4 regions of the Devosia sp. 2618 genome follow, and region 2 is predicted to be linked to each of the others. Evidence: predicted binding sites of a transcription regulator. Region 2 holds the regulator's gene; each other region holds the start of a gene.
The links. Region 2 encodes LexA, which represses DNA repair genes until DNA is damaged. Its sites were predicted from a motif close to TGTTCNNNNTGTGTTCNG; they were not measured.

Region 1 (2,203 bases), 1.7 Mb from region 2:
AACCATGCAGGTTCAGGCAACCATATTCGGGCGCATCGAGCACCGGCTTGGGCAGCAACAGACCATAGGCGACGACGATGGCGACTTCGGCCTGATGGCTGGCAAAGATGATCTGCTCGGCCTCGCCCTTGAGCGAACGCGGGGTATAAACCGGAATGCCAAAGCCTTCAGCGGCCAGATGTACCGGCGATTTGCGCTCTTCCTGTCCACGACCGGCTGGTTTTGGCGCGCGGGTATAAACCGCGACGACCTCATGGCCGGAGGAAACGATCTCGGTCAGCGTTGGAACGGAAAAATCCGGCGTGCCCATGAAAACGACGCGCATATGTTGGGCTTTCTCTTGTTCCTCTCCCCATCGGGGAGAGGGTGGATCGCCCGGAGGGCGAGACGGATGAGGGGGACTATTTCACCCCTCACCCTCATCCGGCGCTGCGCGCCACCTTCTCCCCAATGGGGAGAAGAACAGGTGCGTTAACCAGCGGCGCGCTTGGCTTGTTTGTCGAACTTCTTGATGACGCGGTCGCGCTTGAGGCGGCTGAGATAGTCGATATAGAGCACGCCATCGAGGTGATCGAGTTCGTGCTGGATGCAGACGGCGAGCTTGCCTTCGGCTTCCTTGACGACTTCGTTGCCATCGAGATCGGTGTATTTCACCGTAACCTCATTGGGCCGCTCGACTTCGTAATAGAGCTCGGGGATCGACAGGCACCCTTCTTCGGTGACCTGCATCTGTTCGCCAAAATGTGTGATTTCGGGATTGATCAGCACCATTGGCTCAGGCGTTTCGCCTTCGGCAGCAAGGTCCATGACGACGATGCGCTTCATTACGCCGATCTGTGGCGCGGCAAGGCCGATGCCGGGCGCGTCATACATTGTGTCGAGCATGTCCTTGGCCAGCGTCTTGATTTCGTCGTCGACCTCGATGATCGGATCGGCAACAGCGCGCAAGCGGGCATCGGGAATGACGAGAATGGGGCGTACAGCCATGGCAAAGGTCCGGCAGAAAGGGAGTTGCCTCTCGATATGGTATTTGACGCGCCGCGGTCAACTCTTGCTGGGTATAAATGGGAACATTCCGCGAACACCCGAATCGGCGTAACAAGGAGGCATGGACAATGTGCTCTTTATCCTCGGCGACGCTTCGATAACCCTGGCGACCGCCATTGCGGGCGGACTGGCGCTGGTCGGCGTGCTGCTGGTGGTGATGCTGGTGGCGCAGGCCCGCACCGGGCGCGAACGGGCTGACGAAGCCCATGAAGCGCTGGTACGTTCGGCCGAGATGGAGCGTCATCTCGCGGGCATGATGCAGGTGCAGTCGGAAATGACCGGCCGCATGCAGACGATGTCGGAGATTTTCGGCTCGCGAACGTCTGATCTGGCGCGGCTGGTCAATGAGCGGCTTGATTCGACCAGCCAGCGTGTCGGGCAGGCTCTGCAGGAAACGCGTGCCAAGACCGACGAGGGGCTCAACAAGCTGCATGAGCGGCTGGCGGTGATCGACCGGGCGCAATCGACCATGACCTCGCTGTCGGGCGAGATCGTGTCGCTGCAGTCGATCCTATCCAACAAGCAGACGCGCGGGGCGTTTGGGCAGGGGCGGATGGAGGCGATCATTGCCGATGGGCTGGCGCCGAACGGCTATTCGTTCCAGTCGATGCTATCGAACGGCTATCGCCCGGACTGCCTGATCATGATGCCCAATGAGGCGCCGACGTTGGTGATCGACGCGAAATTTCCGCTCGAAAGCTGGCAGCGGATCAGCGCGGCGAGCAATCCCGATGAGTTGCGGCAGGCGCAGGCGGGCTTTCGCTCTGATGTGGGCGTGCATGTCAAAGCCATCTCGGACAAGTACCTGATCCCCGGCGAAACGCAGGACACGGCCTTTATGTTCGTGCCCTCGGAATCGATCTTTGCCGACCTGCACGAGCATTTCGAAGACGTCGTGCAAAAGGCATCGCGGGCGCGGGTGGTGATCGTGTCGCCCGCGCTGCTCATGCTGTCGATCCAGGTCATTCAGGCTCTGCTGCGCGATGTGCGGATGCGTGAACAGGCCCACTTGATCCAAAAGGAAGTCCGCGAACTGCTCGCCGATATTACACGGCTGGATGATCGCGTGAATAAGTTACAGACCCACTTCACCCAGGCCAGTGCCGACATCGGCAATATCCTCACCTCGACCGGCAAGATCGCGCGGCGCGGCGAG
Region 2 (2,203 bases):
ATCCTTGCCGCCATTTTCTGGCGAGATGAAGCCGAAGCCCTTGGTGGTGTTGAAGAATTTAACGGTGCCGGTGATGAGGGCCATGATAGTTTCCTTTTGCTCGTAGCATCAGCGAACGAGCGGTTATCCAATGACAACATGCCAGAGGAAAATAACGTTCGCATGGTAGAGAAGGAAGCCACGGTCCGGCGAACCGGCATTAGGCAGCCGACTTAGGCTGAAAACGTATGCGACCTATATGGCACGGAATAGTCTATATTGCAAGATGGACGATATTGACAGTTTGCAGCCAACTGTGAAGCACATTTCAGCTTTTGTTCGAAGTGCTGACAAAACAACGACATATGCGACCGGGTGATTTCCGTCATCGGTTGCTGGCAGGCAAGGTGTCCCGGTCAAATTCGCGTGCGCGCCAACAAAAAGGGGCCGCGCCAACTGCGCAGCCCCATAGATCAGCAGCCGATGGTCAATACTTGCGAAGCAGACCCACAAGGCGTCCCTGTACCTTGACCCGGTCTGGTGGGAAGATACGCGTTTCGTAGGCGGGGTTGGCTGCTTCGAGCGCGATGGTGTTGCCCTTGCGGCGCAGCCGCTTCAACGTTGCTTCCTCATCGTCAACAAGTGCGACGATGATCTCGCCCGTGCTGGCGGCATCCTGCTTTTTGATGAGCACGGTGTCGCCATCGAAAATACCGGCGTCGATCATCGAGTCGCCGCGCACTTCGAGCGCGTAATGCTCACCGGCGCCGAGCATTTCGGGCGGCACCATGATGGTGTGGGTGTGATTCTCGATTGCCGAAATCGGCGTACCCGCCGCGATGCGGCCCATGACCGGAATGGAAATCGGCCTGGCATAATCCTCGGCCGCCGACATGCGCGAGGGGGGCGATGCGACCTTGCCCAGATTGCCTTCGATCACCGATGGCTCAAAGCGCGCCTTGCGGCCACCGAGCGAAGGGTTCATCGAATCGGGGAGTTTAACCACCTCCAGCGCGCGGGCCCGATTGGGCAGGCGGCGAATGAAGCCACGCTCTTCGAGCGCCGTTATCAGCCGATGAATGCCGGACTTGGATGCCAGATCAAGCGCATCCTTCATCTCATCAAAGGATGGAGGAATGCCGCTTTCCTTCATCCGTTCGTGGATGAACATCAGCAGCTCGTGTTGTTTGCGCGTGAGCATGGGCCCTCTCGGAGCGGGAATCGGAACATAGGCAGAACGACCATACGCGTTCCAGTTATGTTCTGCAATATGCCCAGCAAATTTCTGCTTTTGGCAGCGAGTTGTCCGTCAGAACCCGTCGAGCGGGATGGCCCGGACAATGGTTCCGGGCGACTGCCCAGGGTCAAATTCTGGCTGAATGATCAGCATATCGGCCTGCGCCAGCGACGAAGTATGGCCGCTATCGGTCTGCGCGATCGGCTGCAGCTGCGGGCCGGTCGGCGTCTGGATTAGATGGGCGCGCATGAAGTGGCGGCGGGCGGTGTTGGGCGGCGTGGGACCAGCCAGCGGCAGGCTCCACAGCGCGGGCTCAGGAAAGCCGAGGAAGGCGCGCAAAGCGGGGCGGATGAATACCATGGATGTGACCATGGCCGAGACCGGATTGCCGGGCAGGCCGAACACCAGCGTCTTGCCACGAGTGCCAAACATTAGTGGTTTGCCGGGCCGCATGTTGATGCGCCAGAAATCGAGCGTCACGCCAAGGTCGACCAGGATTTCCTGGACGATATCGTGATCGCCAACACTGGCGCCGCCAGTAGTGATCAACACATCCGGTTCGGCTGCGAATATCTCGGTTAGCTTGTCCCGCAGTTCCTGCCGATCATCGCGGGCGATGCCGTAGTCGGTGACGGTCTCGGCATAGGGCAGCAGTTCGGGGCGCAGGCCAAAGCTGTTGGAGGCGACGATCTGGTCGGGGCCAAGCTCGGAGCCAGGCAGCACCAGTTCGTCGCCGGTGGCCAGTAGCGCGATGCGCGGGCGCCTGGCCACCTGCAGCGTTGCGGCATTGGCGGCGGCGGCGACCGCCAGTTGCATCGGTGCGAGGCGGACATGGGCGTCGACCACCTGCTGGCCCACGGCAAAGTCATTGCCTAGTGCGCGCACGCTGTGGCCACGGCGTGCTTCGGTGGTGAAGGAGACAAAGCCATCGCTGGCCTGCGCCTCTTCCTGCATGATGACAGTATCGGCGCCCTCGGGCACCGGGGC
Region 3 (2,203 bases), 270 kb from region 2:
GTCGTCGCCAGCGGCTTCGTCTTCACCGCCAGAGACCAGCAGGACTTCGCCTAGCAGACCCGAGCTTTCGCGAACACCGCGCTCGATCGTGGCCGCTGCATCCGGATTGTCCTTGAGGAACTGGCGGGCGTTTTCACGGCCCTGCCCCAGACGTTGGCTATCCCAGGAGAACCAGGCGCCGGATTTCTCGACAATGCCCGACTTGACGCCCAGATCCAGCAGTTCGCCGGTTTTGGAGATGCCTTCGCCATACATGATGTCGAATTCGACCTGGCGGAATGGCGGCGCCAGCTTGTTCTTGACGACCTTCACCCGGGTCTGGTTGCCCACGATCTCTTCGCGATCCTTGAGCGCACCGATACGGCGAATGTCGAGACGAACCGAAGCGTAGAACTTGAGCGCGTTGCCGCCCGTCGTGGTTTCTGGCGAACCATACATCACGCCGATCTTCATGCGGATCTGGTTGATGAAGATGACCAGGCACTTCGACTTGGAAATCGACGAGGTCAGCTTGCGCATGGCCTGGCTCATCAGGCGAGCTTGCAGACCTGGGAGGGAATCACCCATTTCGCCTTCAAGTTCGGCGCGTGGCGTCAAAGCGGCGACCGAGTCGACCACCAGCACGTCGATGGCGCCGGAGCGGACCAGAGTGTCGGTGATTTCGAGAGCCTGCTCGCCAGCATCTGGCTGGGAGATCAGCAGGTCGTCAACATTAACGCCAAGTTTGCGGGCATAGATGGGATCAAGAGCATGTTCCGCGTCGACGAAGGCACAGATGCCACCAGCCTTTTGGGCCTCGGCAATAACGTGCAGCGCCAGCGTGGTCTTGCCCGAGCTTTCGGGCCCGAAAATTTCGACGATACGTCCCTTCGGCAGGCCGCCAATACCGAGAGCAATGTCGAGACCAAGCGAACCGGTGGAGATCGATTCGACTTCAATCGAGGACGCCTCACCGAGACGCATGATCGAGCCCTTGCCGAAATTGCGCTCAATCTGGCTGAGCGCCGCGGCGAGTGCCTTGTCTTTATCCATAGATCCACCTTCAACTACACGAAGCGGCGCGTTAGCCATTTAGTCTCTCCTTATTCCACGCTCTTGGAGGCTGCGCAACGCGCCGACACCGCTGGTGGCCATGCATTGAATGTGCGCTATTTGTTCTCATCTTGTTCTCGCCATGTCAAGGGACAAAATGAGAACATTCAGTAATCCACGGAGAATCGGCCAACACCACCCCACGCACCTTCCAATAAGTATGATTTTTTGACTTGCCAGTCTGCGGCATGTTGCGCTTTATGCCTGCAATTGCGCCCAGCGGGCCAGCAGAGGAGCCTTGCCATGAATCTCATCCAGTTTTTTGACCGCAATGGCGAGCGCGCCGTGGCCGCCGTCGACAACGGTGTCGCCCGCGTCGTCATCGGCGCCACCAGTGTCTACGACCTCGCCATGAGCGCCCTTTCCGGCCAAGGCGGGCTCGCCGCAATCGTGGCCGAACATGGCCTCGGCGAAACCGTCGATCGCGACGCCATTCTGGCCGAAGGCCGCATGCTGGCGCCAATCAGCCACCCCGATCCGGCACACCTCTATGTCACCGGCACCGGCCTCACCCATCTCGGCTCGGCCGCCACCCGCGACGCCATGCACACGGCCAATACCGGCACGACCGAAACCGGCCTGACCGATACCATGAAGATGTTCCGCATGGGCCTTGAAGGCGGCAAGCCGACCGACGGGCAAAAGGGCGTGCAGCCGGAATGGTTCTACAAGGGCAACGGCTATTCGGTGGTCAATCCGGGCCATCCCATCCCCTCGCCCGGCTTTGCGCTCGACGCTGGCGAAGAGCCTGAAATCGCGGGCATTTATCTGATCGATCACAACGGTCAGCCGCGCCGCCTTGGCTTTGCATTGGCCAATGAATTTTCTGACCACGTGACCGAGCGGGTGAACTACCTCTACCTCGCCCATTCCAAGCTGCGTGCCTGCTCGTTCGGGCCAGAACTGCGGGTTGGCGATCTGCCAGCCCATATCGAGGGCATGTCGCGCATCAAGCGCGATGGCCAGGTGATCTGGGAAAAGCCATTCCTGTCCGGCGAGGACAATATGAGCCACACCATCGCCAACCTCGAATACCATCACTTCAAGTATGAGCTGTTTCGCAATCCGGGCGATGTGCACATCCACATGTTCGGTACGGCAACGCTGAGCT
Region 4 (2,203 bases), 1.1 Mb from region 2:
CGCGCGAAATGATCTGTGCCAGCGTGGTTTTACCCAGCCCCGGCGGGCCGACGAACAGCACGTGATCGAGCGCCGAGCCACGTTGCTTGGCGGCCTGGATAAACACTTCAAGATTGGCCCGCGCCGCCGCCTGCCCGACAAACTCGGAAAAACCGGACGGCCGCAGCGACACATCGAGCGGATCGTCGCGCCCGGCATCGGGAGAAGTCAGATCAGTCAACTGCTAAGCTCCCGCAGACCCAGACGGATCAGTTTTTCGGTCGGTATCCCATCGCCTTCCCGCGCGACGATGCGCGCCAACGCAGCAGACGCCTGCGCTCCGGAATAACCCAGATTGGTCAGCGCCGAAACGGCGTCCGAAATCGCCCCCGGCGCGACGCCCTCGCCCAGTGCTGATTGCAGGCCGAGTGTGCCCGCATCAATGCCGCCACCAGCCGGCACCTTGCCCTTGAGTTCGGTGACCAGACGCACCGCCAGCTTTGGTCCGACGCCATTGGCCCGGCCGATCATTGCCTTGTCCTGCAAGGCAATCGCGCTCGATAGCTCTGCCGTCGACAGCGCCGACAGCAAGGCCAGCGCGACGCGGGCGCCGACGCCTTGCACGGTCATCAGCAGATTGAACCAGCTCTTTTCGCCCTCGCTGGCAAAACCATAAAGCCGGATCATGTCCTCGCGGACGATGGTTTCGATGAACACCACCCCGGCCTCGCCGACACGCGGCAGGCTCTGCAATGTGCGCGTCGAGCAGAACGCTTCGTAGCAGACGCCACCGCAATCGATCAGCACATGATCGTCGCCGAAACTATCCACCAGCCCCTTGAGTTTGCCGATCATGCGAGAGCTTTCAAACGCTGGTTGGCCACGCGGTGATGCGCGTGGCAGATGGCGATGGCCAGGGCGTCGGCCGCATCGGCGCCTTTGAAGTCGGCAGCCGGCATCAGTGTTTTGACCATCAGGGCCACCTGAGATTTTTCCGCATGGCCGGTGCCGACAACGGATTTTTTGACCAGATTGGCGGCATATTCCGCTACCGGCAGACCGCGCGCTGCAGGCGTCAACAGCGCCACCCCCCGCGCCTGTCCGAGGATCAGCGCCGAACGCACGCCGGCATTGACGAAGGTCTCTTCGACAGCGGCTTCATGGGGCAGATAGCGGTCGAGCACCTCGCCCAGCCCGGCAAAAAGCACGGCCAACCGTTCGGCCAGCGAGCCATCGACCGGCGGCGTTACCGTCCCCGCGCCAACAAAGCTCAGGCGGTTGCCGAGGGTCTCGATAACCCCCCAACCACAGCGGCGCAGGCCGGGATCTATTCCGATGATTCGGGTGGCAACGTTCATGCCCACATCCTTAGTGAAACCACGACACCCTACCAAGTCCAGTGTGAACAAAAAGGCAACAACGCCGGTGGATAACCTGTGATGGATAAAATCGCAACGATTGTGGCAACACCTTCTTCAATATCGAACCCTAGCTTCGCCCGTGGGAATCAGGGGTACGGCATGTCGAGATTTTGCAGGGTGCGGCCAAAGCAGGCTTCGCTTGGGACTTTTCGCATCACAGGCGCTTTGCGCGACGGGGGCCGTGGACGCGGCACCCTCGGCGATGCAAGCGGCCCGATCTGACGCGTCAGCGCTCCACGTTTCCCAGACTGACAATGCCGGCTCCGCCTGTTCCAGCAGGCGGCACCAACTCACTCAAGCCAAGAGCGGTGCGATGACCTATTCGAAGACCTTGAATGCGTTGCGAAGCTGGACCAGCGTTGGCCGCTGGACGCTCTTTGGCACCTTGGCCTGCATGTTCGTGTCGATCCTGTTCAACGCCGCCATGTTTGGCGATATGAGCGCCGAGGCACAGCGCCGCTCGATGCTGAGCGCCATCGTGCTGCCGATTTTGCTGGGCGCGCCGTTCTTCTTCTACCTCAGCCTCAGGCTGCGCGGCATGGCGATCACCAATCTGCATCTGGGCCTGGTGGCGCGCACCGATAGCCTGACGGCATGCCTCAATCGTGGAGCCTTCACCCACAAGGTCAGTGCCATGCTTAGCCATCGCAGCGAAGGGGCGGGCGGCGCCCTGCTGATGCTGGATGCCGATAACTTCAAGGCCATCAACGACCTCTATGGCCACGAGTCGGGCGACGAAGCGCTGACCATCATCGCGCGCTGCATCCGCACCACACTGATGTCGGGCGATCTGGTGGGGCGTA

Region 1: ABIE28_RS14870 (DNA recombination protein RmuC) is a predicted target of LexA. The motif match lies at 1,067-1,084, and genes of this name have one in related genera.
Region 3: recA (recombinase RecA) is a predicted target of LexA. The motif match lies at 1,154-1,171, and genes of this name have one in related genera.
Region 4: ruvC (crossover junction endodeoxyribonuclease RuvC) is a predicted target of LexA. The motif match lies at 1,381-1,398, and genes of this name have one in related genera.

Annotation. Positions count from the first base shown of each region.
Region 1 is NZ_JBEPOO010000001.1:2,993,092-2,995,294, forward strand. Features, by position in the region: gene fmt (methionyl-tRNA formyltransferase) at 1-325, opposite strand, end outside; gene def (peptide deformylase) at 472-987, opposite strand; gene ABIE28_RS14870 (DNA recombination protein RmuC) at 1,109-2,203, shown strand, end outside.
Region 2 is NZ_JBEPOO010000001.1:1,293,423-1,295,625, forward strand. Features, by position in the region: gene ABIE28_RS06520 (cold-shock protein) at 1-84, opposite strand, end outside; gene lexA (transcriptional repressor LexA) at 467-1,180, opposite strand; gene ABIE28_RS06530 (molybdopterin molybdotransferase MoeA) at 1,289-2,203, opposite strand, start outside.
Region 3 is NZ_JBEPOO010000001.1:1,024,502-1,026,704, reverse strand. Features, by position in the region: gene recA (recombinase RecA) at 1-1,071, opposite strand, end outside; gene araD1 (AraD1 family protein) at 1,336-2,203, shown strand, end outside.
Region 4 is NZ_JBEPOO010000001.1:216,351-218,553, reverse strand. Features, by position in the region: gene ruvB (Holliday junction branch migration DNA helicase RuvB) at 1-220, opposite strand, end outside; gene ruvA (Holliday junction branch migration protein RuvA) at 217-834, opposite strand; gene ruvC (crossover junction endodeoxyribonuclease RuvC) at 831-1,337, opposite strand; gene ABIE28_RS01050 (GGDEF domain-containing protein) at 1,714-2,203, shown strand, end outside.